3 regions of the Streptomyces sp. NPDC059002 genome follow, and region 3 is predicted to be linked to each of the others. Evidence: riboswitches for the same ligand, from Rfam matches in the RefSeq annotation. Region 3 holds a riboswitch; each other region holds the start of a gene.
What was found. A riboswitch is a leader RNA that binds a small molecule or an ion and turns the genes downstream of it on or off. The one in region 3 is predicted to bind cobalamin.
Positions count from the first base shown of each region.

Region 1: another riboswitch for cobalamin. It lies ahead of ACFWZ2_RS25250 (ABC transporter substrate-binding protein); the one in region 3 lies ahead of metE (5-methyltetrahydropteroyltriglutamate--homocysteine S-methyltransferase).
Region 2: another riboswitch for cobalamin. It lies ahead of ACFWZ2_RS27345 (CbtB-domain containing protein); the one in region 3 lies ahead of metE (5-methyltetrahydropteroyltriglutamate--homocysteine S-methyltransferase).

Region 1 covers NZ_JBHYJI010000030.1:39,650-49,017, reverse strand. The annotation lists gene ACFWZ2_RS25260 (ABC transporter ATP-binding protein) at 1-535, opposite strand, end outside; gene ACFWZ2_RS25255 (FecCD family ABC transporter permease) at 532-1,533, opposite strand; gene ACFWZ2_RS25250 (ABC transporter substrate-binding protein) at 1,620-2,582, opposite strand; cobalamin riboswitch at 2,627-2,777, opposite strand; gene ACFWZ2_RS25245 (Mov34/MPN/PAD-1 family protein) at 2,800-3,222, opposite strand; gene ACFWZ2_RS25240 (amino acid permease) at 3,358-4,845, opposite strand; gene ACFWZ2_RS25235 (DUF2017 domain-containing protein) at 5,207-5,809, opposite strand; gene clpS (ATP-dependent Clp protease adapter ClpS) at 5,821-6,135, opposite strand; gene ACFWZ2_RS25225 (nicotinate phosphoribosyltransferase) at 6,226-7,554, shown strand; gene ACFWZ2_RS25220 (isochorismatase family protein) at 7,641-8,225, shown strand; gene ACFWZ2_RS25215 (hypothetical protein) at 8,258-8,602, opposite strand; gene ACFWZ2_RS25210 (immune inhibitor A domain-containing protein) at 8,750-9,368, opposite strand, start outside.
Region 2 covers NZ_JBHYJI010000034.1:88,514-97,881, reverse strand. The annotation lists gene ACFWZ2_RS27380 (bifunctional 2-methylcitrate synthase/citrate synthase) at 1-584, opposite strand, end outside; gene prpB (methylisocitrate lyase) at 605-1,513, opposite strand; gene ACFWZ2_RS27370 (MmgE/PrpD family protein) at 1,513-3,021, opposite strand; gene ACFWZ2_RS27365 (short-chain fatty acyl-CoA regulator family protein) at 3,224-4,669, shown strand; gene ACFWZ2_RS27360 (histidine phosphatase family protein) at 4,723-5,304, shown strand; gene ACFWZ2_RS27355 (hypothetical protein) at 5,321-5,620, opposite strand; gene ACFWZ2_RS27350 (CbtA family protein) at 5,736-6,494, opposite strand; gene ACFWZ2_RS27345 (CbtB-domain containing protein) at 6,516-6,737, opposite strand; cobalamin riboswitch at 6,772-6,923, opposite strand; gene ACFWZ2_RS27340 (alpha/beta fold hydrolase) at 7,022-7,747, opposite strand; partial or broken gene ACFWZ2_RS27335 (alpha/beta hydrolase family esterase) at 7,938-8,954, opposite strand; gene ACFWZ2_RS27330 (3-hydroxybutyrate dehydrogenase) at 9,360-9,368, shown strand, end outside.
Region 3 covers NZ_JBHYJI010000002.1:318,991-328,358, reverse strand. The annotation lists gene ACFWZ2_RS03410 (RNA polymerase sigma-70 factor) at 1-595, opposite strand, end outside; gene ACFWZ2_RS03405 (carboxymuconolactone decarboxylase family protein) at 624-1,193, opposite strand; gene metE (5-methyltetrahydropteroyltriglutamate--homocysteine S-methyltransferase) at 1,606-3,924, opposite strand; cobalamin riboswitch at 4,086-4,301, opposite strand; cobalamin riboswitch at 4,430-4,632, shown strand; gene ACFWZ2_RS03395 (CoA-acylating methylmalonate-semialdehyde dehydrogenase) at 4,911-6,410, shown strand; gene ACFWZ2_RS03390 (acyl-CoA dehydrogenase family protein) at 6,416-7,564, shown strand; gene ACFWZ2_RS03385 (enoyl-CoA hydratase/isomerase family protein) at 7,561-8,631, shown strand; gene mmsB (3-hydroxyisobutyrate dehydrogenase) at 8,628-9,368, shown strand, end outside.

The DNA of each region.
Region 1 (9,368 bases), on a different contig from region 3:
GGATGTCCAGATGGTTGGTGGGCTCGTCGAGCACGACGAGGGTGGGGCGCTGCACCAGGGCGCGGGCCATCAGGGCGCGCTGGCGTTCGCCGCCGGAGAGCGAGGGGAACGCGCGGTCGGCGAGCGCGGCGACGCCGACCCGGTCGAGCGCCGCCCGCACGAGCTCCTCGTCGGCCGCCGTGTCCGCCTCCCAGAAGCGCTTGTGCGGGGAGCGGCCCATGGCGACCACCTGCCGGACGGTCAGCTCGAACGCGGCCTGCCCGTCCTGCGGCACGGTGGCCAGGCGCCGTGCGCGCGCCTTCGCGGGCATCGCCACCAGGTCGTCGCCGTCCAGGAGGGCGCGGCCGTGGGTGGGGCGCAGGGTGCCGTAGACGCAGCGCAGCAGGGTCGTCTTGCCGCTGCCGTTGGGGCCGACGACGCCGACGGTCTCGCCGGGTGCGGCGGTCAGGTCGACGCCGTCCACCAGGAGCCTGCCGCCCACTTCGTACGAGAGGGACTCGGTGCGCAGTTCACCGGCGGGCGGTGACTGGTTCATGCCGGGACTCCTTCGGTACGCCGCCGCAGCAGCCACAGGAAGAACGGGCCGCCGGTCAGCGCGGTGAGCACGCCGACCGGGATGTCCTGCGGCGCGGCGACCGTGCGCGCGGCGAGGTCGGCGACGACCAGGAACACCGCGCCCATCAGCGCCACCACCGGGAGCAGCGGGCGGTGCGCGGCGCCGACCAGCATGCGGGCGGCGTGCGGCACCATCAGGCCGACGAAGCCGATGGCCCCGCTGTACGCCACGAGGACGCCGGTCAGGAGCGAGGCGAGGACGAAGACGGCGGCGCGGAAGCGGGCGGTGTCCAGGCCGAGGACGGTGGCACCCTCCTCGCCGACGAGCAGCAGGTCGAGGGGGCGGGCCAGCGCCATCAGGAGGGCCGTGCCGGCGACCAGGGCGACGCAGGGCAGGGCGAGCATGTCCCAGCGGGCGCTGCCGAGGCCGCCGAGCGTCCAGTACAGGACTTCCTTGAGGTGGTCCGCGCTGTCCGCAGTGACCAGGATGAGGCTGGTCAGGGCGGTCAGGATGTACGAGACGGCGACTCCGGCGAGGATCAGGCGGCCGGTCGCGAACCCGCCGCCGCTGCGCGCCAGGGCGTAGACGAGGACCAGCGCGATCAGTGCGCCCGCGAAGGCCGCCGCGGGGATGGTGACGGTCGTCGCGAGCGCCGAGCCGACGCCGAAGGTGCCGCCGAGCACGATCGCGCCGACCGCGCCGACGGAGGCGCCCGAGGAGACGCCCAGCAGGAACGGGTCGGCGAGGGGGTTGCGGACGAGGGCCTGCAGGACGGTGCCGATGACCGCGAGGCCCGCGCCGACGGTGGCGCCCAGCAGGACTCTGGGGAGTCGGACGTCCAGCACGATCGTGCGGAACGGGGAGGGTTCCGCGTTCCCCGTGAGGATCTCGATGACGTTCCCTGGCGGGATGCGTACGGAACCGAGGGCCAACCCGGCGACGATCGCTGCCGCGAGGGCTGCGGTGAGCGCCGTCAGGATCACGAGGTGCTGTCCCCGTGACCTGCGCCCATCGCCCTTCGGGCTCGTCCTCAAACGCCGGACGGGCTGGACACCCTGCGCCTTCACAGCTGCGCCGCCAGCTTCTTCACCGCCTCTGGTGCTCGTACTCCTGTGACCATGTCCGAAAGGGGAAGCACCGCGAAGCGCTTGTTCTTGATGGCGGGGACGTCGGCGAGGGCCGGGTCGTCGAGGAGGCGCTTCTTCTTCTGGGCGACGGACGTGGCGCCGTAGTCGAGGATGACGATGGTCTCCGGCTTGCGGTCCACGACCGTCTCCCAGGAGGCGTCGGCGAAGGACTTGTCGACGTCGGCGAGGACGTTGCGGCCGCCCGCGCGCTTGATGATGTCGTTGCCGATGCCGCGGCCGCCCACGGTGAACGCCGTCTTGTCGCCGCTGTCGTAGACGAAGACGGACCGGGGCTTCTTGCCCTTCAACTGCTCGGTCGTGGCGGCCAGTTCGCGCTCGGCGCCGCGGACCCACGTGTCGGCCCGATCCCGCACCCCGAAGGTGGCGCCGACCTCGCGGACCTCGCGGAAGACGTCGTCCATGGTGACGGGGCGCTTCGCGCAGCCCTCGATGTTCAGGCGGCTCTTGATGCCGGACTTGGCGAGCGCGGGGCGGCCGCGGCCGTCGCCCGCGAGGAAGGCGCTCGAGTAACCGCCGTACACGAAGTCGGGGTTGGCGGCGAGCAGCTTCTCGTACGAGGGGTACTCCTTGGCGATCACGGGGATGGCCTCGTACGCCTTCTCGTACTTCGGCAGGACCTTGTCGTCGAGGTAGGCGGTGCCCGCCATGCGGTCCCGCAGGCCCAGTTCCAGCATCACTTCGGTGGCGTGCTGGTTCATGGTGACGGCGCGCTCGGGAGGTGCGTCGTACGTCGTCCGCACACCGCAGTTGGTGACGGTGTACGGGAATCCGGCGGCCTTGGCGGCGGGCTTCGCGTCACCGCCGGAGTCCGGCGAGGAGCACGCGGCGAGCGGGACGAGCAGGGCCGCGGCGGCCAGGGCGCGTATCGGGCGGGGCATGACTGGTGCTGCCTCCTCCAGGGGATTTCCGCGTCCCCTGCGTCGTGTGGAGAAAGGCGGCAGGTCAGTTCCTGACTTCCCCGCCCCGGCACGTGGCAAGGGGGTGGGGTCACAGTGGCGGGACCGTGCCGGGCTTGCACCGGCTTCCTGTTCCTGCCGCCTCAAAATGGGGGTCCCCCCTGCTCATTAAGAGCTTGGGGGCGATCGTGGGTCAGTATCAGTATGCCTGGACGACCTGCACGTCTTCCTCGGTGACCTCGCCGTCCACGATCCGGAACGAGCGGAACTGGAAGGGACCCGCGTCGTCGGTGTCCGCGGTGGAGACCAGGACGTAGTGCGCGCCGGGTTCGTTGGCGTACGTGATGTCGGTGCGCGAGGGGTACGCCTCGGTCGCCGTGTGCGAGTGGTAGACGATCACCGGCTCCTCGTCGCGGTCGTCCATCTCGCGGTAGAGCTTGAGCAGGTCACCCGAGTCGAACTCGTAGAACGTGGGCGAGCGCGCGGCGTTCAGCATCGGGATGAACCGCTCGGGCCTGCCGGTGCCCGCGGGACCCGCGACCACGCCGCACGCCTCGTCGGGGTGGTCCTGGCGCGCGTGCGCGACGATCTGGTCCTGGAGGGCCTGGGTGATGGTCAGCATGGCAGCCAGGATAAGCAGAGGGGCCCCCGCGTACCGAAGTGTGGTACGCGAGGGCCCGAATGCTGGACAGGGGCCTTGGGGAGCCGCTCAGTCCTCGGTGACATCAGCCCTTGAGGACATCAGTCCTTGGCGACATCAGTCCTTGGTGACGGAGACGCTGTCGGAGACACCGGTCTTCCGCTTGTTGAAGGCCGCGGCCTGCGGGTTGCGGCGCTTGAGGACCTGGTAGGCGACGACCAGGATCGCGGCCCAGACCGGCGCGGCGTACAGCGAGATCCGCGCGTCCTTGTCGACGCCCATCATCACGATGACCATGCCGATGAAGGCGAGCGCGAACCAGCTGGTGAACGGGGCGCCCGGGGCACGGAAGGTGGACTGCGGCAGCTCGCCGCGGTCGGCCTTGCGGCGGTAGCGGATCTGGCAGGCCAGGATCATGATCCAGGCCCACATGCCGGAGATGGTCGCGAAGGAGACGACGTAGTTGAACGCCTCGCCCGGCCACTGGTAGTTGATCCAGACGCCGAACAGCATGAACGCGGCGGAGACCGTGGTGCCGATCAGCGGCAGGCCGTTCTTCGTGAGCTTGGTGAAGAACTTCGGGCCCTGGCCGTTGAGCGCCAGGTCGCGCAGCATGCGGCCGGTGGAGTACATGCCGGAGTTGCAGGAGGAGAGCGCGGCGGTGAGGACCACGAAGTTCACGATGGCGGCGCCGACGCCGAGGCCCATCTCCTCGAAGGCCTTCACGAACGGCGAGACGCCGGGCTTGAAGGAGGTCCACGGGACGACCGACAGGATCATGATCAGGGCGCCGACGTAGAAGACGGCGATGCGCCACGGCACGGTGTTGATGGCCTTGGGCAGGACGGTCTTCGGGTCCTTGGACTCGCCCGCGGTGACGCCGACCAGCTCGACGGCGAGGAAGGCGAACATCACGATCTGCAGGGTCATCAGCGTGGAGCCGATGCCGTTCGGGAAGAAGCCGCCGTCGTTCCACAGGTGGCTGACGGACGCGGTGTCACCGGCGTCGGAGAAGCCGATGGTGAGGATGCCGATGCAGATCAGGATCATGCCGATGATGGCGGTGACCTTGACCATGGAGAACCAGAACTCGAGCTCACCGAAGAGCTTCACGGAGATGAGGTTCGCGCCGTACAGGATGACCGTGAAGATCAGGGCGTACGCCCATTGCGGCACGGAGCCGTGTGTCCAGTACTGCATGTACTGGGCGGCCGCGGTGACTTCGGTGATGCCGGTGACGACCCAGAAGAGCCAGTACGTCCAGCCGGTCACGAATCCGAAGAACGGGCCCATGAATTCACGCGCGTACTCCGAGAAGGAGCCGGACACGGGCCGGTACATGAGGAGCTCGCCGAGCGCCCGCATGATGAAGAAGATGACGAGGCCCGCGATGGCGTACGCCAGGATGAGGCTCGGTCCGGCCTTGTGGATGGCCTTGCCCGCGCCGAGGAACAGGCCGGTGCCGATGGCACCGCCGATCGCGATCATCTGGATCTGCCGGGCCCCGAGCCCGCGCTGATATCCCTCGCCCTCGCCGGACGAGCCCTGCACGACCCCATTGCCGCCGTGCTCGTCGTGCTGCTCTTCGACCTGCACTGAGGTCATGGTGACGCCTTTCTCCATGCTGATCCGCGCCCGCACATCTGCGTTGTGGCTGCGGATCAGGTCCTGATCCCCCCGGATATGGATGGAGTGCTGCCGACGGTCTGCCGGCCCGAGCGCCCCCGGCGACATGGGTGGCGTCACCGAGTGGTCGTGAAGATTTATCACGGGGGCAACAGTGATCGATTGAGCCACGTGTGGCGCACACCACTAGGAGAAGCGGACAAACTTCCCTTGGCGCTCCATAAGAGGGCAATGCCGTGACGCGATCGTTATTTGGATTTGAGCGTCCGCTGAGCGAACGGCACCCGAAGGGGCATGAGGAACCGCGCGACCGGCCAAAACGCGCCCCGTGCTGGAGAACTCAGCCGAGCAGCGTCCCGACCAGCGTCTCCTGCAGTCCGCCGAGCCACAGATAGGCCATCACCATCGGCTTGCGGGGGTCGGAGTCGGGCAGCCGGAACAGCAGATCCGCGTCCTCCTCGTCGGTGACCTCCAGGCGCGTGCCGATCGCCAGACGGAGGTCGTTGAGGGCGCCGAGCCAGTGCCGCGACTCCTCGACCGACAGCTTCAGGACAGCTCCGCCCTCGCCCGACGCCGTCATCGAGTCGAGGGAGCGGATCACCACGAGGGCGTCGTCGCGCTTCTTGGCGCGCAGGTCGTTCTCGGTGAAACGCCTGAACTCGGCGGAGTGCGCCCGCAGTTCCTCCGGGTCGTCCGCGCCGTGCTCGCTGCCGGGCCCGCCGTACGCGTCGGGCAGCAGCCGCATCATCACCGGGTCGGTGGGCGGCTCGCTGGGACCCTCGGCGAACAGTTCGGCGAGCGGGTCGTCGGAGGGCTCACCGCCCGGTCCGGGGCCGATCAGCTCCAGGAGCTGCACGGCGAGGGAACGGACGATGGAGATCTCGACCTCGTCGAGCGCGACGGCGGCGCCGCCCCCGGGGATCGGTTCGAAGTGTCCTGGCATCGGCTGCGTCGCTACTTCCGGTCCTGCTGGAGGGTGGCCCACAGGCCATAACCGTGCATGGCCTGTACGTCGCGCTCCATCTCCTCGCGGGTACCGCTGGAGACGACGGCACGGCCCTTCTGGTGCACGTCCATCATGAGCTTCGTGGCCTTGCCCTTCGAGTACCCGAAGTACGTCTGGAACACATACGTCACGTAACTCATCAGGTTGACCGGATCGTTGTGCACGAGCGTGATCCAGGGGACGTCCGGCTCGGGAACGACGAAGACCTCTTCGTCCGATTCCGGGCGGGTGATCTCTGCGGGAGCCGTACTCACGTGTCCCATGCTGCCATCCACAGGGGGGCCTCGCACAAATGGCCTCCTCGGGGGCGAGGAAATCGTCAGAGTGACGAAATTGGGGGTAGCATCCCTCGTATGAACACAGCGGACCTTGGCCTGCCGGTGGATGTTCCGTCGACAGCGCTCTTCACGGACCAGTACGAGCTGACGATGCTGCAGGCCGCCCTGAAGGCGGGCACGGGTGACCGGCGTTCGGTCTTCGAGGTCTTCACCCGCAGACTGCCCGAAGGACGGCGCTACGGAGTCGTGGCCGGAACGGGCCGGGTTCTCGACGCCGTCGAGAACTTCCGCTTCGACGCCGACGTCATCGGCTTCCTGCGCGAGCGCGGCATCGTCGACGAGGCGACCCTGGAGTGGCTCTCCTCGTACCGCTTCAGCGGTGACATCTGGGGCTACCCCGAGGGCGAGGTCTACTTCCCCGGCTCGCCGATCCTGCGGGTCGAGGGCTCCTTCGCGGAGTGCGTGCTCCTGGAGACCGTGATCCTCTCCATCCTCAACCACGACTCCGCGATCGCGGCCGCCGCGTCGCGCATGTCGTCGGCCGCCGGGGACCGCCCGCTGATCGAGATGGGCGCACGCCGCACCCACGAACTGGCCGCCGTCGCCGCGGCCCGCGCCGCCTACGTCGGAGGCTTCGCGACCACCTCGGACCTCGCGGCCGGCTTCCGCTACGGCATCCCCACCGTCGGCACCAGCGCCCACGCCTTCACACTCCTGCACGACAACGAGCGCGACGCGTTCCGCGCCCAGGTCGACTCGCTCGGCCGCGGCACGACCCTGCTCGTCGACACCTACGACGTGACCGAGGCCGTCCGCACCGCCGTCGAGATCGCCGGGCCCGAGCTGGGCGCCGTCCGCATCGACTCCGGCGACCTGCTGCTCGTCGCCCACCGGGTGCGCAAGGAGCTGGACGAGCTCGGCGCCCCCCACACGAAGATCGTCGTGACCTCGGACCTCGACGAGTACGCCATCGCGTCCCTCGCCGCGGCGCCCGTCGACGCGTACGGCGTGGGCACCCAGCTCGTCACCGGATCCGGGCACCCCACCTGCTCCATGGTCTACAAGCTGGTGGCCCGCGCCCACTCGGGCGACCCCAAGGCCCCCCTCGAACCCGTCGCGAAGAAGTCGCTCGGCGCCAAGACGTCCATGGGCGGCCGCAAGTGGGCCGCGCGCAGGACCGACGAGCACGGCGTCGCCGAGGCCGAGGTCGTCGGCACCGGGCCCGTGCCGACGGCGCTCGCCGACCGGCAGCTCCTGGTCGAGCTGGTCAAGGGCGGCGAGGTCGTCGCCCGCGAGCCTCTCGACGCGGTCCGCGACCGGCACGCCGCCGCGCGTGCGGGGCTTCCGCTGTCCGCGACGCAGCTGTCGCGGGGCGAGGCGGTCATCCCCACCGAGTACGCCTGATCCGGCGCCGGACGCTTCAATTGCCCCTTCCCGCAACCTACTTGAATTCCCTACGCTCGTAGTCTCCCAGCCGAAGGACACCCGCCATGCGCCGCGCACTGATCGTCGTCGATGTGCAGAACGACTTCTGCGAAGGCGGCAGCCTCGCGGTGGCCGGCGGTGCGGACGTGGCCGCCGCCATCACCGAGCTCATCGGCCAGGCCCCGGCGGGCTACCGGCACGTCGTGGCCACCCGCGACCACCACATCGACCCCGGCGGCCACTTCTCCGCGAGCCCGGACTACGTCGACTCCTGGCCGCCGCACTGCGTGGCGGGCACGGAGGGGATCGGCTTCCACCCGAACTTCGCCCCGGTCGTCGCCTCCGGCGCGATCGACGCGGTCTTCGACAAGGGGGCGCACTCGGCGGCCTACAGCGGGTTCGAGGGCGTCGACGAGAACGGGGTCTCCTTGGCGGAGTGGCTGCGGGAGCGGGAGATCACGGAGGTGGACGTGGTGGGGCTTGCCACGGACCACTGCGTGCGGGCCACCGCTCTGGACGCGGCCCGGGAGGGGTTCAGGACGACGGTTCTCCTCGACCTGACCGCGGGGGTCGCCGAGGCGACCACGGAGGCGGCGGTCGCCGAGATGCGCTCGGCGGGGGTCGAGCTCGTCGGGAAGCCCGTCGTGTGACCGAATCGGGACTCCGCCCCGGACCCCGCTCCTCACACGCCGGAGGGGCTGGTATTCACGCCGGAGGGGGCGGAATTCTGCCTCTTCAGCGCCCTGATCGGGTGCCACAGCTCCCTGGAGTCGTCCGGCGCCGCGCGCCATATCAGGCCGTCCGGATGGTGCAGGACCGCCGTGATCTCGTCCGGCGTGGGCGGCTCCGCGTTGCCGCGGAGGTAGACCGCCCGCAGGCCCAGGTTCCGCAGGCGTGTCAGCGCCCTCGCCCGGTTCACCGCGTGCACGATCATGCGGACCGTGCCGCCGCCCGGCGACGGGCTCGGCAGCGTCAGGGCCACCACCACGCTGCCGTTCGGCAGCTTGCAGAAACCTCCTGCGGACATGGTTCGTCACACCCCCGTGAGACATCGCACGGGGTCCCTGGCCGGACCCCGCGTCAATAAGAAATCCACAGCACGCACCTAAACACGATCGGCCGCCGCCCGCTAGAGGGCGACGGCCGATCATGGTTTGACCTGCGGAAACGCTAATTACTTGGTGGAGGGACCCACCTGGACCGTGATCGTCGAGCCGTCCTTGGGCTGCTTGATGATCTTGATCTGAGTGTTGGTGTCAGTGACCTTGACACTTCCCGTGGGGTTCTCCTTGTACCAGTAGGTGCCCTTGCGGTCGTCGAAGACCGGGACGCCCTTCTGGGACTTGATCTTCAGCGCGACGTCCTTGTCGTGGAGCGTGAACTTGTCGGTCGCGAACTTGCTGAAGGGCGCGTCGAACGGCTGGATCTTGTTGCGCAGAACCGTGCCGTCCTGCCACTTCAGCGGCTTGGCGTGGGCGTCGACCGGAAGGATCAGACCCTCGCCGGGGTGCTGGCTGGTGTTGTTGTCCTTCTGCGCGGTGTCCCACTGCCAGACCATCAGGCCGGTCTGGTACGGGTAGTGCTCGACCCAGTCGGGGCGGGCCTTCGAACCGAAGTTGTACGGGCCGACCTTGAGGGTCTTGTCGTAGGACACGTACTGGCGGTTCTCGGCGAGGTAGTACTGGTCGTACTTCTTGGTGAAGGACTCGCCGATGCGCGAAAAGCCCTTCGCCGTCCAGCCGTTGTCGTCGCCCTCGGCGCCGTCCTCGAAGAGCTTGGCGCCGTCCGCGGTG
Region 2 (9,368 bases), on a different contig from region 3:
GTGGAGGCGTTGAAGCTGTGTTCGGCGTACAGGACGAGGGGGACCTCGAAGCAGTGGACGACGTCCGGGTCCGGCACGGCGCCGAAGCACATGTGGAAGAAGTTCTCCGCGTACCCCAGGGCGGGGTCGGGCGCGATGGGCGCGAGGCCGCGCCGGCGGCGCTGGTCGGCGGCGACCACGGTGGGCAGCCTCGCCAGCAGGGTCAGGGACTTGGTCCGGTGGGCGGCGAGGCTGCCGTCGTCCTCGGTGGGGTCCTCGGCGCCGAAGAAGCTCACCGCGGTGCGCAGTACGTCCATGGGGTGGCATGTCTCGGGCAGCCGGGCGAGCAGCTCGGAGGTGGTGCGGTCCAGGGGGCGCAGGGCGCGCTCGCGGGCCTGGAACTCCCGCAGTTGTCCGGCGTCGGGCAGCTCGCCGTACCAGAGGAGGTGGGCGACCTCCTCGAAGGAGCGGCGGGCGGCGAGGTCCTGGACCGGATAGCCGCGGTAGGTGAGGGAGTTGGTGTCCTGGATGACGGTGGAGATCTCGGTGGTGTCGACGACGACACCGGCGAGGCCGCGGTGGATGCCGGGTGCGGTGGTGGACATGGGCGGATGCCTCCGGTGCGTCAGGTGCCGGGCGGGAGCGTGAAGTCGTAGACGGCCGAGTCGAAGGCCGCGTACTCCTCGTAGCCGAGGAGTTCGTACAGGCGGGAGCGCGTCTGCATGCGGGGCAGCAGCGCTTCCTGGGTGCCGTCGGCGGCGATCGTGCGCAGGCCGTCCTCGACGGCGCCCATGGCGAGGCGCAGCAGGGTGACCGGGTAGAGGGCGATGTTGTAGCCGAGGTCCGCGAGGGCCCGGGTGTCGAGCAGGGGTGTCTTGCCGAACTCGGTCAGGTTCGCGAGGAGCGGCACGTCCACGGCCTTGCGGAACGCCGCGTACTCGGACGCGTCGGCGAGCGCCTCGGGGAAGATCGCGTCGGCGCCCGCGTCGACGTAGGCCTTGGCCCGTTCGATCGCGGCGGGCAGTCCCTCCACGGAGCGGGCGTCGGTGCGGGCCATGAGCAGGAAGTCCGGGTCGCGCCGGGCGTCGACCGCGCCCCTGACGCGGCGCACCATCTCCTCGCGGGGTACGACGGTCTTGCCGTCGAGGTGCCCGCAGCGCTTGGGGTTGACCTGGTCCTCCAGGTGCAGCCCCGCCAGGCCCGCGTCCTCCAGGAGCTGGACGGTGCGGGCCGCGTTCATGGGCTCGCCGAAGCCGGTGTCGGCGTCGATGAGCACGGGCAGATCGGTGACGCGTGTCGTCTGCTGGGCGCGGGCCGCGATCTCGGACGCGGTGGTCAGTCCGATGTCGGGCAGGCCGAGGTCGGCGGCGAGCACCGCGCCGGAGAGGTAGACGGCGTCGAAGCCGGTGTCCTGGATGAGGCGCGCGGAGAGCGGGTTGAGCGCGCCGGGCATGCGCAACAGGCGCCCGGTGGCGAGCTGTTCGCGGAAGGCCCTGCGGCGCTCCGCGGGTGTCGTGCGGGTGTGGAGCAGCATCAGAAGAGACCTTTCGGGAGCCGCGCGTCGTATGCGGCGATCGCGTCGGTGTCCACGGCGGGGAACAGTCCGTCCAGGTCTTCGGCGCCCGGCTCGCCCAGGCGTTCGGCGGCGGCCAGGAAGCGGTCCTGTGCCGCGGGGGCGACGATCCCTTCGGCGAGGGTGCGGAACTTGGCCGTATAGGCGGGGCGGTCGAAGGGCCGGGCGCCGGCCGGGTGGGCGTCGGCGACGGCGAGTTCGTCCTCGATCACCGTCCCGTCGTCGAGGGTGAGGACCGCCCGTCCGCCGAAGGCACGGCGGCCGGGGTCCGGGTCGTGGTAGCGGCGGGTCCACTCCGGGTCCTCGACCGTGCTGATCTTCCGCCACAGTGCGACGGTCCCGGGGCGGCGGGCGCGCTCGGGTGCGTAGGAGCGTTCGTGGTGCCACGTCCCGTCCTCCAGGGCGACCGCGAAGATGTACGGGACCGAGTGGTCGAGGGTCTCGCGGCTGGCCGTGGGGTCGTACTTCTGCGGGTCGTTGGCGCCCGAGCCGATCACGTGGTGCGTGTGGTGGCTGGTGTGCAGCACGATCGACCGCACCCGGTCCAGCGGTCCCGCCTTGTCGCGCAGGCGCCGCGCCAGGTCGATGACGGCCTGCGCCTGGTATTCGGCGGAGTGTTCCTTGGTGTAGGTGTCGAGGATCGCGCGGCGCGGCTCCCCGGGCCCGGGGAGCGGGACGGTGTAGTCGGACTCCGGTCCGTCGAGCAGCCGGGCGAGGAAGCCGTCCTCGCCCTCGTAGATCGGGGACGGGGACGTCTCGCCGCGCATGGCCCGGTCGACGGCCTCGACGGCGGCCTTCGTGGCGAACGCGGGGGCGTACGCCTTCCAGCTGGAGATCTCGCCCTTGCGGGACTGCCGGGTCGCGGTCGTGGTGTGCACGGCCTGCTGGACGGCCTGGTACACGGTCTCGACGGGCAGCCGCAGCAGGGCGCCCAGGCCGCCCGCGGTGGCCGCGCCGAGGTGGGCGACGTGGTCGATGCGGTGCTCGTGCAGGCAGATGCCCTTGACCAGGGCCACCTGGATCTCGTACGCGGCGACGACGCCGCGCAGCAGGTCGCCGCCCGTGCGGCCGGTGTGCTGGGCGACGGCGAGCAGCGGCGGGATGTTGTCGCCGGGGTGGGAGTAGTCGGCCGCCAAGTACGTGTCGTGGAAGTCGAGTTCGCGCACGGCGGTGCCGTTGGCCCAGGCGGCCCATTGGGGCGGGACCCGGGTGCGGGATCCGAGGACCGAGGCGCCGGGCGTGCTCGCACGGTGCGCGGTGGCCTGGGCGCGGGCGACCGCGACCGGGCGCCTGGTCAGCGACGCGACGGCGACCGCCGCGTTGTCGATCACCCGGTTGACGGCCATGGAGACGCTGTCCGCGTCGAGTTCTTCGGTGGCGGTGGCCATGGCGGCGAGTTTCCAGGCGAGTTGGTCCTCGCGCGGCAGTCGGTCGGTGCTGGGGTGTACACGGACGTGGTGCTCGATCACGACGCTCCTCGTGGGGGTTCCCGAAGGTCCTTACGAGAGCGAGACTGCCCCGTCGGCGCCGGGCGGGCCAGCGTCCGCGGCTGTGGAATTCGTACAGCTCTGAGCTGGGAATCTGCGAAATGTGCGAACTCTGCGGATGCTATGTTCGCAAGGACCGCCGCCCCGCCGTGCCGACCGGGCGGCCCGCGGAGCGAGGTGTGCCATGGCCCAGCGAAAGACCGTACGGAAGGTCTACGCGCCCGCCCGGCTGCGTCGGCTGCGCCGCGAACACGGCATGAACCAGATCGACATGGCCCGCGCCCTGAACATCTCCTCCAGCTACGCCAACCAGATCGAACAGGGTCAACGCCCGCTCACCGGCCCGGTGCTGCGCCGGATCGCCGAGGTCTTCGGCGTGGACACGGAGTACTTCTCCGACGCGGACGAGGACCGGCTCGCCACCGATCTGCGGGCCGCGCTCGCCGACGAGGCGTGCGGCGTGCCGCTGCCCGACGCCACGGAGATCGGCGAGGCCGCACGGGATCACCCCGGGGTCGCCCGCGCGCTGGTGGCCCTGCACCGCCGCTACCGCGACGCCGCCGAGCAGGCGGCCGCGCTCGCCGCCCCGCACCCGGGCGGCACCGCCCTGCTGCCGCCGGGTGAACCGCACGACGAGGTACGGGACTTCTTCTACGCCCATCACAACCACTTCGAGCCGCTGGACACCGAGGCCGAGCGGCTCGCCGAGGCGCTGGAGCTCCAACCAGGCCGTGCCTCCGGGCCGTTGGGCGCGCGGCTCACCGACCGGCACGGCATCCGCGTCGTGCAGGCCGCGCCCGGCGGCTCCGGCGACGCCCGGCGCTTCGACCCCGACGCGGGACTGCTGTTCCTCTCCCCCTGGCTCAGCGAAGGACAGCGCGCCTTCCAGCTCGCCACCCAGCTCTGCCTGCTCGAACACGGCACGCTGCTCGACCGACTCGCCACCGCAGCGCCCGAGTTGACGTCACCGGCATCGGCGGCGCTGGCCCGCATCGGGCTCGCGAACTACTTCGCCGGTGCCCTCCTCATGCCGTACACGTCCTTCCACTCGACGGCCGAACAGGTCGGCTACGACATCGAGTTGCTGTCCGCGCGCTTCGGCGTCGGCTTCGAGACCGTCTGCCACCGCCTGAGCACCCTGCAGCGCACCGGGCAGCGGGGCGTGCCGTTCTCGTTCCTGCGTGTGGACCGTGCGGGCAACATCTCCAAACGGCAGTCGGCGACCGACTTCCACTTCTCCCGGCTCGGCGGCACCTGTCCCCTGTGGACGGTCTACGAGGCGTTCTCCGCGCCGGGCCGGATCCTGACCCAGGTCGCCGAAATGCCGGACGGGAAACGCTCGTTCTGGGTGGCGCGGACCATCACCCGCGGCGGCTTCGGTCACCACGCCCCGCGCGCGGAGTTCGCCGTGGCGCTCGGCTGCGAGCTGCGTCATGCGCACCGTCTGGTCTACGCGGAGGGCGTCGCCCTCGACGAGCCACGGGCGGCGACCCCCATCGGCCTGGGCTGCCGCATCTGCGAGCGGCGGGACTGCGCCCAGCGGGCCAGGCCACCGGCCGGTGGGCGGCTCGCCATCGATCCCGACCGGCGGACCTACGTCCCCTATCCCGTCGATGCCCGCACCCGCTGAACCCGCCGCCCGCATGACCGCGCCCGCCCCCACGTACCCGAAGGATTCCCCTGGTGACCAGCCGCGTCCTGTTCGTCTCGCCCGCCATGAACGCGTCGCTGCGCGAGGCCCGTTTCGACGACGGCGCCCCGCTCGACGACCGGGGCCTGACCGCGGCGCGCGCCGCGGCCGGATCCCTGTCCGCGCCCGCCGCCTCCGCCATCGTCGTCTCGGACAGCCCTCGGTGCCGGGGAACAGCGGAGGCGCTCGGGCTCGGCCCGGTGACCGCGCCCAGGGAGCTGACCGGCATGGACATGGGGCGCTGGCGGGGCAGGACCCTGCACGAGGTGAGCGCCGGGGAGCCGGAGGCGGTGGCCCGATGGCTGACCGATCCGGACTGCGCGCCGCCCGGCGGGGAGTCCGTGGCGGCCTTCTGCGCGCGCGTCGCGCGCTGGCTCGACACCGCGCCGACCGGCGACGGACGGATCGTCGCCGTCGTCGAGCCGGAAGTGGTGCGCGCCGCGGCGGTCCATGCGACGGGCGCTCCACCGGCCGCGCTCTGGCGGATCGATGTGGCACCGCTGACGGTCACGGAGTTCAGCGGCAGGTCCGGACGGTGGAACGTGCGGCTCGGTCACGCCCTGGACACGCCCTGAACCCACGGGAGTTGACTCAGTGGGCCGGAGCGTCCCGGTAGCGGCTCAGTGCCGCGGCGACGGCGCAGCGCACACACGTGGCGTCCGCCGACGGCTCGGCGCCGCAGGTGTCCCCCGCGCAGTCGCCGATGAGCAACTCCAGCTCCCGCACCAGGCGTTCGGTCCGCTTCGCCTGCTGGGCGAGGACGCGGACGCGGGCGCTCTGGCCGCCTATCTGCCGTCGGCTCGCGACCAGTTGCTCGTACTCACCGGGGGTCAGGGCCACCGCGTCGCGGCCGCCGAGAGTGATGTGTCGCGGCTGCAGTTGTCTGGCCACTCGGCTCCTCGATTCGTCGCCTGATCGTGGTGGTTCCTGTGCAACGCGAGAGGGCCCCCGGATGGTTCCGGGGACCCTCGCGTACGACGGATCGAGCCAGGTGCGACGGACCGGGTCAGCGCCCGGCCGACACCACCTCACCAGGCGCCGCGACCGGCCGTGGCCGCAGCAGTCGTTCCGCCAACTCGCCGAAGAGCAGGCCGAATCCGGCCCACAGCGTGATCTGCGTGGCGAGCGCGGAGAGCCTGAAGCGCCACAGCAGCGCCGCGGGGAAGTGCTCCGGCACCTCGTTGACCACGGGCAGGATGGCGAACGCGATCCCGATGACCACGGCGAATCCGGCGAGGGAGACGACCGTGGCGTACCAGGTGCCGATCCTGGGGGCGAGCCGCTTGCCCAGGATGGTGGCGCCGACCGCGAGGAGCACGCTCAGCACCATCATCAGCACATACAGGGTGGTCCGCTTGCCGATGGTGTCGGGGTTGCCGACGGCGGGCGGATTGGCCGGGTACTTGAGGAACGGGACGACGTACACCGCGAGCAGCGCGCAGCCGGAGAGCAGCAGCGCGGTGGCGCGCGGGCCGAAGTTCCCGACGCGGCCCAGGGCGTAGCAGTAGGCGAGTGCGGCGATGCCGCCGAAGGCGACCCCGTAGACGAGGACGCCGGTGGCGAGACCGGCCGTGGACTGCAGGCTCCGGGAGACGAGTTCGGCCTCGCCCTCGTGGGAGTGACCCGCGTGGGCCTCCTCGAAGCCGATGGCGCTGTCGACGTTCGGCTCGCCGAGGAAGTAGGCGACGACCAGGGCGAGCACGCCGGCGGCCAGGCCGGCGAGCATGCCCCGAACGAGCAGATTTCTTACGGTTGTCGAGTTCATGTGCGCGCGGCGTTCCTCTGGTCAGTGGCAGGGGAAGCCGAGCAGGTGGCGGGCGTCGTGCACCCACTCATGGACCTCCGCGCCGCTGAACACGGAGGTGGCGCCCTGTTCGGCGCCGACGAAGTACAGCAGGACGAGCATCAGCACACCGAAGAAGACCGCCCAGGGGGCGATCGCCTTCAACGGCAGCTTTGCGGGTACGACAGGGGTGGTGGCGGTCGGCTGGGCGACGTGCTGCGCCATGGCAGGGCCTCCTCGGGAGTTCGCGTCCCATCTCGGTGGTGCACAGGACGACGGCAACGGGTCTGACTCACAAGCGCTCCGGGGACCGCTTGCACACAGTGGCGCGACCGTGCCGGGCTCTCACCGGCTTCCGTTTCGTACCGTCGTCGATAACCAACTGAACGTACCGCCTGTCGCGTGCATGGCCAAGATGGCATCCCTCACTCCCGTTCACGCCCGCGCACGCCCCCCCTCCGGCTCGTCGGCCGCCTGACATGCGCGCCGGTTGCGTCGTCGGACTCTTGTCAGGCGAGCTTGAGCAGCAGCCCGGCGAGGTCCGCCGGTGCGGTGATCATGCAGTCGTGTCCGGCCCGCAGCTCCCACACCTGGGACGGGGTTCCGTTGGGCTGCACCGCGGGGACCGGCCGTCGGACGATGCCTTCCGGCACACCGACCACGCAGTGGATGTGCGTCCGCGGGATCGCGTCGACGGCCGGGGCGTCCAGTCGGACCGGTTGCCGCAGGCAGCGCACCGACTGGTCGGAAAGCATCGAGCGCAGCCAGGCGACGTCCGCCGGGTCGGTGACGCCGAACAGGCCCGCGGGCGGCGGCATTTCGGGGAGCGGCGGAACCCGCCAGCCGCTCTCGGAGCGCACGGCGCGGTCGATCAGGGCCCGGGTCGCGGGCTGGACGTCGGCCGCGCTTTCGCCGTGCTCGGGGACCATGGCGTCGAGGTACACCAACTCGCCGATGCGAGCGGGGACTTGGTTGGCGACGGAGGAGATGACGAGTCCCGCGTAGCTGTGTCCCACGAGGATCACCTCGGTGAGGTCTGCCTCGACGATCAGCCCGACGATGTCGTCGACGTGCGTGTCGAGCCCCACATCGGGGCCGAGCAGATGGGCCTTGTCGCCGTGGCCGGTCAGCGACGGCGCGAACACCCGGTGTCCGGCGGACGCCAGGAGCGGGATCACCCGCTCCCAGCACTGTCCGCTGTGCCAGGCGCCGTGTACCAGCAGATAGGTCGACATGAGGGTGCTCCTTGCTGTGCCGGGGGTCGGCTCGGGGGTCGTCGGCCATGCTGCCGACCGGGCGCCGGGCCAGCCAGTACCTCCCCGGTCCTGGGGGTGACAGGGCCAGGCACGCCGCGGCGGCGCGAACTACCGTGGGGAAGAGGTCGCGATGCTCGCCGGGGTCAGCGCCGAGTGAGGAGTGCCGCTAGCCGCCGAGTCCGAAGAACTTCGTGATCCAGTGGCTGGAGCAGATCGAGTCCAGGAAGTACGGGGCGCCGGTGCTGCCGCACTGTTCGGGGCCGGTCCCGGGGTCGACGGGAGTGCCGTGGTTGATGCCGGGAACCTTGTTGACCTCGACGGCCACCGTGCCGTCGGAGGCCACGTATTCGTCGTGCTGGGTCGCGTTGGGGCCGATGGTGGAGCTGCGGGTCGGAGTCTGGGAGAGCCCGTGCAACTCCGTCCACTGATCGCGCAGTTCGGTCGCGTTGCGCGGTACGACCGTCGTGTCCTTGTCGCCGTACCAGATCGCGGTGCGCGGCCACGGCCCCCCGTACGACGGGTATGCGTCACGCACCCGCTGGGCCCACTCGCCCGGGCTCAGATCCACTCCCGGGCTCATGCACTGGAAGGGGGTGCTGCCCTTCGTGCAGTTGTAGGGCAGGCCCGCGACGATCGCCCCCGCGGAGAAGACGTCGGGGTAGGCGGCCAGCATGACCGAGGTCATGGCACCGCCCGCGGACAGGCCGGTGACGAAGACCCGCTCGGCGTCGCCGCCGTAGGACGAGACGGCGTGGTCGGCCATCTGCCGGATCGAGAGGGCCTCACCCTGGTCGCGCCGGTTGTCGGTCGACTGGAACCAGTTGAAGCACTTGTTGAGGTTGTTCGACAGGGTGGTCTCGGCGAGGACCAGGATGAACTTGTCACGGTCGGCCATGTCCGGCAGGCCCGAGTGGTCGGCGTACGTCTGGGCGTTCTGTGTGCACCCGTGCAGCGCGACGACCACGGGCGCGTGCGCGGGCAGCGACGCGGGCTTGTACACGTACATCTTCAAAGCACCGGGATTGGAGCCGAAGCCGGACACCGGCGTGAGGCCGACCGCGGCGCTCGCGGACTGCGCGGGACCGGTGAGGACGAGCGGGAGGGCGAGGGCGGCGACGGCGACGAGACCTGCCGTGAGACGGCCCCACCGTCCTCGTGGCCGCGCGTGATGTGGGGGGACAGACATGCGGAACACTCCTTGATGTCGATGCACGCCCGGCGTCTCGGGGTCGCCGACGCGGCGGTGTGATGTGCGATGCCGCGCCGGAAGCACCGGGCGTGGTTCGGAACCGTAAGGTCCGCCCCGTCCCGCCACCATGGTCGCGGGCACCACATGCGCGGGTACGGCCCGCGCCGGCACACGGATTGCGCGGCCCCGGCCGCCCTGCTATCCGACTCGGCCGTCACGCGGGCGAGTTCAGGGATGTCGCCCCACGGGCACGAGCACGGGCACGAGCACGACGAGGGACCGCACCGGGCGGTGACCTCGTGCCGCGTACGCTCACCATGTGTTCCCCACCCACCCGTTCGCCGTCGGGCATGGCGCCTCACGCCATGTCCGGACCCGGGCCCGCTGCCTACCGTGAAGGCCATGAACAGC
Region 3 (9,368 bases):
CGACCAGGACCACGTCCGGGGCCAGGACCTCCATCAGGTCCTGCAGCGTCCCCGTGCGCAACGCCGCCAGGAAGCGGTCCACCACCGCCCGCTGCTCCGCCCGGCTCACCCGCACCCGCGGCCGCCTGGCCGCCACGTGCTCGCGGGCCCGCCGGCCGATCTGCCGCACCGCGGCCGGGGACTTCCCGATGGCCTCGGCGATCTCCCCGTACGGCATCTCGAAGACCTCGCGGAGCACGAACACGGCCCGCTCCACCGGCCCGAGCGTCTCGAGCACGGTCAGCATCGCGATCGACACGCTCTCCGCGAGCTCGATGTCCTCGGCGACATCGGGGCTGGTGAGGAGCGGCTCGGGCAGCCACTCGCCCACGTAGTCCTCGCGGCTGCGCGCCAGCGTGCGCAGCCGGTTGAGGGACTGGCGGGTGACGGCGCGGACGAGATACGCCCGCGCCTCACGCACCTGGGAGCGGTCGACGTCGGCCCAGCGCAGCCAGGTCTCCTGGAGCACGTCCTCCGCGTCGGCCGCGGAGCCGAGCATTTCGTAGGCGACGGTGAACAGCAGGCTGCGATGGGTGACGAACGGATCATCGGTCATCACGTCATGAGACTCGTGCGGCATGCGGTCAGGCAACCTCGGCCGCGGCGGGACGCTCGGCCAGCGGGATCGTGCAGGACTCGGAGTAGCCCTGCGACGTGATCCCGTGCGCCGTGTTGACCCGGGCCGCGAGGTTGGCGAACCCGATGAACACGGTCAGCTCGACCAGTCCTGCCGGGCCGAGCTGCGTGAGCAGGCTCGCCGACAGCTCGTCCGAGACGGTCGGCGGCGTGCTCGACATGGCCTCGGCGTACTCCATCACCTCGCGCTCCAGCGGGGTGAACACATCGGAGGCACGCCAGTTCGGCACCTGGCTCGCCTTCGCCAGGTCGAGGTTCTGGTTCGACGCGGCGAAGTAGTTGATGTCCAGGCACCAGCTGCAGCCGATCAGCGACGCCACCGTCATGTGCGCGAACGTCTTGAGCCCCTCGTCGACGGCATCCCACTCCGCCACCTTCGCCGCGAACTCCTGGTTGGAGGTGGCGACGGCGGGGTTGTGGAACACCACCTCGAAGGGCTCGGGCACGGCACCGAGCTGCTTGATCAGGGCCTCCTTCATCTCGGCGGGAAGTTCGGCCTTGGGGATACGCGGTGTCATCGTGTGCTCCTTCGTCAGTGGCCTTCCGGCCTGTACGACATGAAGACACCGCCGCACCCCGGGATGTGACACCTCCCGTCCGGGAAGTGGCATCTCCCGTCCCATCCGCCCGGCGCACCGTGAGTTCCGCGATCCCCGGATGCTCCTTGGCCCCCTCCACGCCGCGCACCGTCACCCGCACGTACCGGGCGAGCCGGGTGTCACCGGGCCGCGCGCGGTGCCGTTCCAGGTGGGGGTGACCTTCTGGACGCGGACGGGCCTGGCGAGGTCCGTCGTCAGGTGGCCGCGCGGGCCGTCCGGGACCCAGGCCGTGGCCGTGCTGCCGTCGAGGGCGGCGCCCCAGACGTGAGTGGGGCGAAGGCACGGGGCCGGGGCACCAGAAGGCGCCCCGGCCCCGGGAGTCACCCGGTCGTCACGACCCGGGCAGTTCGCCGCGGACCGTGCGGGCGGCGGCGACCAGGTTCGCCAGGGACGCACGGGTCTCGGGCCAGCCGCGGGTCTTCAGGCCGCAGTCGGGGTTGACCCAGAGGCGCTGGGCGGGAATGGCCTCAAGTCCCTTGCGGAGCAGGGCGGCCGCCTCGTCCGCGTCGGGCACGCGCGGGGAGTGGATGTCGTAGACGCCGGGCCCGGCCTCGCGCGGATAGCCGTGCTCGGCCAGCTCGCGGGCGACCTGCATGTGGGAGCGGGCGGCCTCCAGGCTGATGACGTCGGCGTCGAGGTCGTCGATGGCCTGGACGATGTCGCCGAACTCGGCGTAGCACATGTGGGTGTGGATCTGGGTGTCGGGCCGGACGCCGCTGGTGGTGAGGCGGAAGGACTCCGTGGCCCAGTCCAGGTAGGCGGCGTGGTCCGCGGCGCGCAGCGGCAGGGTTTCGCGCAGGGCGGGCTCGTCGACCTGGATGACCGAAGTGCCCGCCGCCTCCAGGTCGTTGACCTCGTCGCGCAGGGCGAGGGCGACCTGGCGCGCGGTGTCGCCGAGCGGCTGGTCGTCGCGGACGAAGGACCAGGCGAGCATGGTGACGGGGCCGGTGAGCATGCCCTTGACCGGCCGGTCGGTGAGCGAGTTGGCGTACGACGTCCAGCGCACCGTCATCGGTTCGGGGCGCGAGATGTCCCCGGCCAGGACCGGCGGGCGCACATAGCGGGTGCCGTACGACTGGACCCAGCCGTGCTGGGTGGCGAGATAGCCGGTGAGCTGTTCGGCGAAGTACTGGACCATGTCGTTGCGTTCGGGCTCGCCGTGCACGAGGACGTCGATCCCGGTCTGCTCCTGGAAGGAGATGACCTCGCGGATCTCGTCCTTGATCCGCTCCTCGTACCCGGCGGTGTCGATGCGGCCCGCGCGTACGTCGGCGCGCGCGGTGCGCAGCTCGGTGGTCTGCGGGAAGGAGCCGATGGTGGTCGTGGGCAGCAGCGGCAGCTTGAGGTGCGAGCGCTGGGCGGCGGCCCGCTCCTCGTAGGGCTGCGAGCGGCGTCCTTCGGCGTCGGTGACGGCGGCGGCGCGGGCGCGTACGGCCGGGTCGTGGGTGATCGCGGAGCCGGTGCGCGACGCCAGGTCGGCGCGGTTGGCGGCGAGTTCGGCGGCGATGGTGTCGGTGCCCTGGGCGAGACCGCGCGCCAGGGCGACGATCTCGGTGGTCTTCTGCCGGGCGAAGGCCAGCCAGCGCAGGATCTGCGGGTCGATGTCCCGTTCGGCCGTGGCGTCGATCGGCACGTGCAGGAGGGAGCAGGAGGCGGCGACGTCGACCCGGTCGGCGAGCCCGAGGAGCGTGCCCAGGGTGGCCAGGGACTTCTCCAGGTCGTTGATCCAGATGTTGCGGCCGTTGACCACACCGGCGACGAGCCGCTTGCCGGGCAGGCCGCCGACGGCGGCGAGGTCGTCGAGGTTCGCGGCCGCCGCGTCGGTGAAGTCGAGGGCCAGGCCGTCGATCGGGGCCTTCGCGAGGACGGGCAGGGCGTCGCCGAGCCGGTCGAAGTAGGAGGCGACGAGGAGCTTGGGGCGGTCGGTGAGGGCGCCGAGTTCGCGGTAGGCGCGGGCGGCGGCGTTGAGTTCGGCCGGGGTGCGGTCCTGCACCAGGGCCGGCTCGTCGAGCTGCACCCAGGCGGCACCGGCGGCGCGCAGGTCGGCGAGCACCTCCGCGTACACGGGCAGCAGCCGGTCGAGGAGGGTCAGCGGCTCGAAGTCGGCGGCCACACCGGGCGCGGGCTTGGCGAGCAGCAGATACGTGACGGGGCCGACGAGGACCGGGCGGGCCGAGAGGCCGAGGGCGAGGGCCTCCGTCAGCTCGCCGACCTGCTTGGTGGAGTCGGCGGTGAAGACGGTATCGGGACCCAGTTCGGGCACCAGGTAGTGGTAGTTGGTGTCGAACCACTTGGTCATCTCCAGCGGCGCCACGTCCTGGGTGCCGCGCGCCATCGCGAAGTACCCGTCCAGGGTGTCGGCGTCGACGGCCGCCCGGTGCCGGGCGGGGACGGCGCCGACCATGACACTGGTGTCCAGGACATGGTCGTAGTACGAGAAGTCACCGGTCGGCACCTCGTGGATGCCGGTGTCGGCCAGGTGCCGCCAGGTGGAGCGGCGCAGGTCCGCCGCGGTCTCCCGGAGGGCGTCCGCGGTGACGCGGCCCTTCCAGTAGCCCTCGATGGCCTTCTTCAGTTCGCGGTTCTGGCCCTGGCGGGGGTAGCCGTACACGGTGGCCCGTGCTGCCGCGGCTGCGGACTTCGCTGTCACGGAAATCTCCTTCGCGAGATGACTCCTGAGCATCCCGGGACGGGACGCGGACGCGAAGGGGTGACGAACCGGACGGGCCGAACTCGCGCCGATGACGCCGTTCTCCGTCTGGTGTGTACGCCGACCCGCCCACGAGGTCACCGGGATGTCCGCACGTGATCGGTCACGTACGGGCAACGGGCAGGTCTTCGGACTCGTGGGCGCGTCTGCCGGGGCAGATTCCTACTGGCCGTCGCTTCCCGGATCCGGCGGATCCAGTGCGTATGACGGCGGTCGTTCCCACTCACCGCTGCGGGGCAGTCCCGGATTCCCACCGGGTTCCCTCTTGCGACGCGCCTGCCTGGCGGGCAGGGCGAACCAGCTGCACGGGCCACCCTAGAGGCCGGGCCACCGTCTTGGGCAGCCTTGATCACATTCCGGGACGGTGAGATGGGACACGGACCGGGCCAACTGCGCAGCCGCCGCGGCCCGTCGGGGCCGGAGGACCGGGCCGGGGTGGACTTACTAGGACGTCCAACTATATGGTCCTGGGCAAGGCCCGCGGTGTCAGGGAAGCCGGTGTGAATCCGGCGCGGTCCCGCCACTGTGACCGGGGAGTGCGTTCTCGCCGAACAACGCGCCACCGAAGGACGTCGTGTCCGTCGGGAAGGCGGGGGAGCGTGCGTCGATCCGGGAGTCAGGATACCGGCCGCGGGGTGTTCCGTGTTGTCCACGAGGATGGAGCAGACACGCATGGCACCGGTCCGAACCCACGACCCAGGTGATCCGGCGGAGCGAGCGGCGGCACCCGCCACCTCTTAGGACGACGTACGCCAACTCACCGGCCCCGCACGGGATCCCGGCCGCGGCGTACGCCGACCACATGCTCCGCGACGGCTCTTCGGCCTTCGCGTCCCGCGGCCCCGACCCGAACGCGCCCCACAGGGCGCCGTTCGCCGGTGCGCCGTGCCATCCCCGGATCCCCACCTGACGAGAGCAGGCTCACCGTGGTCCGTGAACTCACCCATTTCATCGGCGGCAAGCACACCTCAGGCACGTCGGGCCTCTTCGGCGACGTGTACGACCCCAACACCGGTTCCGTACAGGCCCGCGTACCGCTCGCGGGCCGGGTCGACACCGAGGCGGCGATCGCCGACGCCGTCGCCGCCCAGCGGGAGTGGGGCGCATGGAACCCGCAGCGCAGGGCCCGCGTCCTGCTGCGCTTCCTCCAACTCGTCGACCAGGAACGCGAATCCCTGGCGCGGCTCCTCTCGGCCGAGCACGGCAAGACGGTGGCCGACGCGCACGGCGACCTGCAACGCGGCCTGGAGGTGGTGGAGTTCGCCGCCGGGATCCCGCACCTGCTCAAGGGCGAGTTCACGGACAACGCGGGCACCGGCATCGATGTGCACTCGCTGCGCTCCCCGATCGGCGTGGTCGCCGGGATCACCCCGTTCAACTTCCCCGCGATGATCCCGCTGTGGAAGGCCGCGCCCGCCCTGGCCTGCGGCAACGCATTCATCCTGAAGCCCTCGGAGCGCGACCCCTCCGTGCCGCTGCGGCTGGCCGAACTGTTCCTGGAGGCAGGACTTCCGCCCGGTGTCCTCAATGTCGTCAACGGCGGCAAGGACGCGGTCGACACCCTCCTGGAGGACCCGCGGGTCGGCGCGCTCGGCTTCGTCGGCTCCACACCGATCGCCGCGCACATCTATGCCACCGCCGCCGCCCACGGCAAGCGCGCCCAGTGCTTCGGCGGCGCCAAGAACCACATGATCGTGATGCCGGACGCCGACCTCGACCAGGCCGTCGACGCCCTCATCGGCGCCGGATACGGCTCGGCGGGCGAGCGCTGCATGGCGATCTCGGTGGCCGTGCCGGTCGGCGAGGAGACCGCGGACCGGCTCGTCGCCGCGCTCAAGGAGCGCATCGGCGCGCTCCGCATCGGCCGTTCCGACGACGCGGGCGCCGACTTCGGCCCGCTGGTCAGCAAGGACGCCCTGGACCGGGTCCGCAGGTATGTGGACATCGGCGTCAACGAAGGGGCCGAACTCGTCGTCGACGGACGGAACTTCACCCTGCCGGGACACGAGAACGGCTACTTCGCCGGAGCCTCCCTCTTCGACCGGGTGAGCCCCCGCATGCGGATCTACCGCGAGGAGATCTTCGGCCCCGTCCTGTGCGTCGTACGCGCCGCCGACTACGAGTCGGCCCTGCGCCTGCCCAGCGAGCACCCGTACGGAAACGGCGTGGCCATCTTCACCAGGGACGGCGACACCGCACGCGACTTCACCCGCCGCGTCGACACCGGCATGGTCGGCGTGAACGTGCCCATCCCGGTCCCGGTGGCCTACCACACCTTCGGCGGCTGGAAGCGGTCCGGATTCGGCGACCTCAACCAGCACGGCCCGGACGCGATCCGCTTCTACACCCGCACGAAGACCGTCACCTCGCGCTGGCCCTCCGGGGTCAGGGAAGGCGCGAACTTCACCATCCCCACCATGGGATGAGCGCCATGACCACCACATCGCTCACCGAGGACCAGCAGGCCCTGGTCGAGACCACCCTGGACTTCGCCGAGGACCACCTGGCCCCGCACGCCGTGCGCTGGGACCAGGACAAGCACTTCCCGGTCGACGTGCTGCGCAAGGCGGCCGGGCTCGGGCTCGGCGGCGTCTATGTGCGCGAGGACGCGGGCGGCAGCGGCCTCACCCGGGCCGACGGGGTCCTCGTCTTCGAGGCCCTGGCCACCGGCTGCCCGTCCATCGCGGGCTACCTCTCCATCCACAACATGGTCGCCTGGATGATCGACACATACGGCGACGAGGACCAGCGGTCCCGGTGGCTGCCCCGCCTGTGCGCCATGGAGGACCTCGGCAGCTACTGCCTCACCGAACCGGGGGCCGGATCCGACGCCGGAGCCCTGCGCACCACCGCGGTGCGCGACGGCGACCACTACGTACTCGACGGGGTGAAGCAGTTCATCTCCGGCGCGGGCGCCGCGCAGGTGTACGTCGTCATGGCGCGCACCGACGGATCGGGACCCGACGGGGTCTCCGCCTTCCTGGTCGAACGGGACGACCCGGGCCTGTCGTTCGGGGCGAACGAGAAGAAGATGGGCTGGAACGCCCAGCCCACCCGCCAGGTGGTCCTCGACGGCGTCCGGATCCCCGCCGACCGGCTGCTCGGCGGGCCGGGCGACGGCTTCCGGATCGCCATGAACGGCCTGAACGGCGGCAGGCTCGGCATCGCCGCCTGCTCGCTCGGCGGCGCCCGCAGCGCCCTCGACCGCAGTCTCGCCCACCTCGCGGAGCGGGAGGCGTTCGGCGCCCGGCTGCTCGACGCGCAGGCCCTGCAGTTCCGGCTCGCCGACATGGCGACCGAACTCGCCGCCGCCCGCGCCCTGGTGCACCAGGCGGCGCAGGCCCTGGACCGCGGCGATTCCGGCGCGCCGCACCTGTGCGCGATGGCCAAGCGGTTCGCCACCGACACCGGCTACGCCGTCGCCGACCGTGCCCTGCAACTGCACGGCGGATACGGCTACTTGAGCGAGTACGGCATCGAGAAGATCGTCCGGGACCTGCGGGTCCACCAGATCCTGGAAGGAACCAACGAGATCATGCGTGTCATCGTGGCCCGCGGCCTGACGGAGGCGTTCCGATGACCGCCCCCGACGACCAGGTGCTGCTCAGGACCGAGGGCCGCGCGGCCCACATCACGCTCAACCGGCCGCGGGCGCTCAACGCCCTCACCCACGCCATGGTGCGCCGCATCGACGAGGCGCTGACCGTCTGGGAGCACGATCCGGCCGTGCGGACCGTGATCATCACCGGCGCGGGGGAGCGCGGGCTGTGCGCGGGCGGCGACATCCGCTCCATCCACGAGGACGCACGGGCGGGCGGCGGCGCGGCCTCGGCCGCCTTCTGGCGCGACGAGTACCGCCTGAACGCCCGCATCGCCCGCTATCCGAAGCCGTACGTCGCGGTCATGGACGGCATCGTGATGGGCGGCGGCGTCGGTGTGTCCGCGCACGGCGACGTCCGCATCGTCACCGAACGCTCCCGGATCGCCATGCCGGAGACCGGCATCGGCTTCGTGCCCGACGTGGGCGGCACCTATCTGCTCGCGCTCGCCCCCGGAGAACTGGGCACCCACCTGGCCCTGACCGGCACCGGGATCGGCGCCGCGGACGCCCTGCTGTGCGGACTCGCCGACCACTTCGTGCCGCACGACGACCTGCCCGCGCTCCTCGCCGACCTCGCCGAGCGGCCGGTCTGGGACGCGCTCAAGGAGTACGTGCGTCAGCCGCCGCCCGGTGAACTGGCGGGCCGGCGCGCCTGGATCGACGCCTGCTACGGCGCCGACACGGTGGAGGAGATCGTCGCCAGGCTCCGCGCCCATGGTGCGCGCGACGCCGAGGCCGCCTCCGACACCCTCGCCGCCAAGTCGCCCACCGCCCTGAAGGTCACGCTCACCGCACTGCGCAGGGCGCCGGGGCTCGGCCCGTTGGAGCGCGTCCTGGAGCAGGAGTACCGGATCTCCTGCGCCGCACTCTCCTCGTACGACCTGGTCGAGGGGATCCGCGCGCAGGTGATCGACAAGGACCGCAGCCCCCGCTGGACACCGGCCACCCTGGCAGAGGTCGACGGCGCGGACGTGGAGCGGTACTTCGGACCGCCCGCCGGGGGCGACATCCAGCTGGCGACGACCCCGCAGGAGGTGGCGTGGTGAACGGCACGCGCACGATCGCATTCATCGGCCTCGGCCACATGGGCGCCCCGATGGCCCGCAACCTCGTCGGGGCCGGACACCGGGTCATCGGCTACGACCTGCTGCCCCCACTGCTCGCCGGTGCCGTCGAGGCCGGGGTGGAGGCCGCGGGATCGGCGGCGGACGCGGCCGCCGCGGCGGACGTGGTGATCACCATGCTGCCCGCGGGACGGCATGTCCTCGGGCTCTACAAGGACGAGGGACTGCTGGCCGCGGCCCGCCCCGGCACGCTGTTCATCGACTGCTCGACCATCGACGTGGCCGACGCGCGCGGCGCCCACGAGGCCGCGGCCGGCGCCGGGATGCGCGCCCTGGACGCGCCGGTCTCCGGGGGAGTGGTCGGCGCGGAGGCCGGCACGCTCACGTTCATGGCGGGCGGCGGCGAGGCCGAGTTCGCCGAGGCGGAGGCGCTCCTCGCGGTCATGGGCAAGAAGGCGGTGCACTGCGGCGGGCCAGGCGCCGGGCAGGCCGCGAAGATCTGCAACAACATGATCCTCGGCATCTCGATGCTCGCGGTGAGCGAGGCGTTCGTCCTCGGCGAGAGCCTCGGCCTGTCCCACCAGGCCCTCTTCGACGTGGCCTCCACCGCGTCCGGCCAGTGCTGGGCGCTGACCGTCAACTGCCCGGTGCCGGGCCCCGTCCCGGCGAGCCCCGCCAACCGCGACCACCGCCCGGGCTTCGCGGCCCCGCTGATGGCC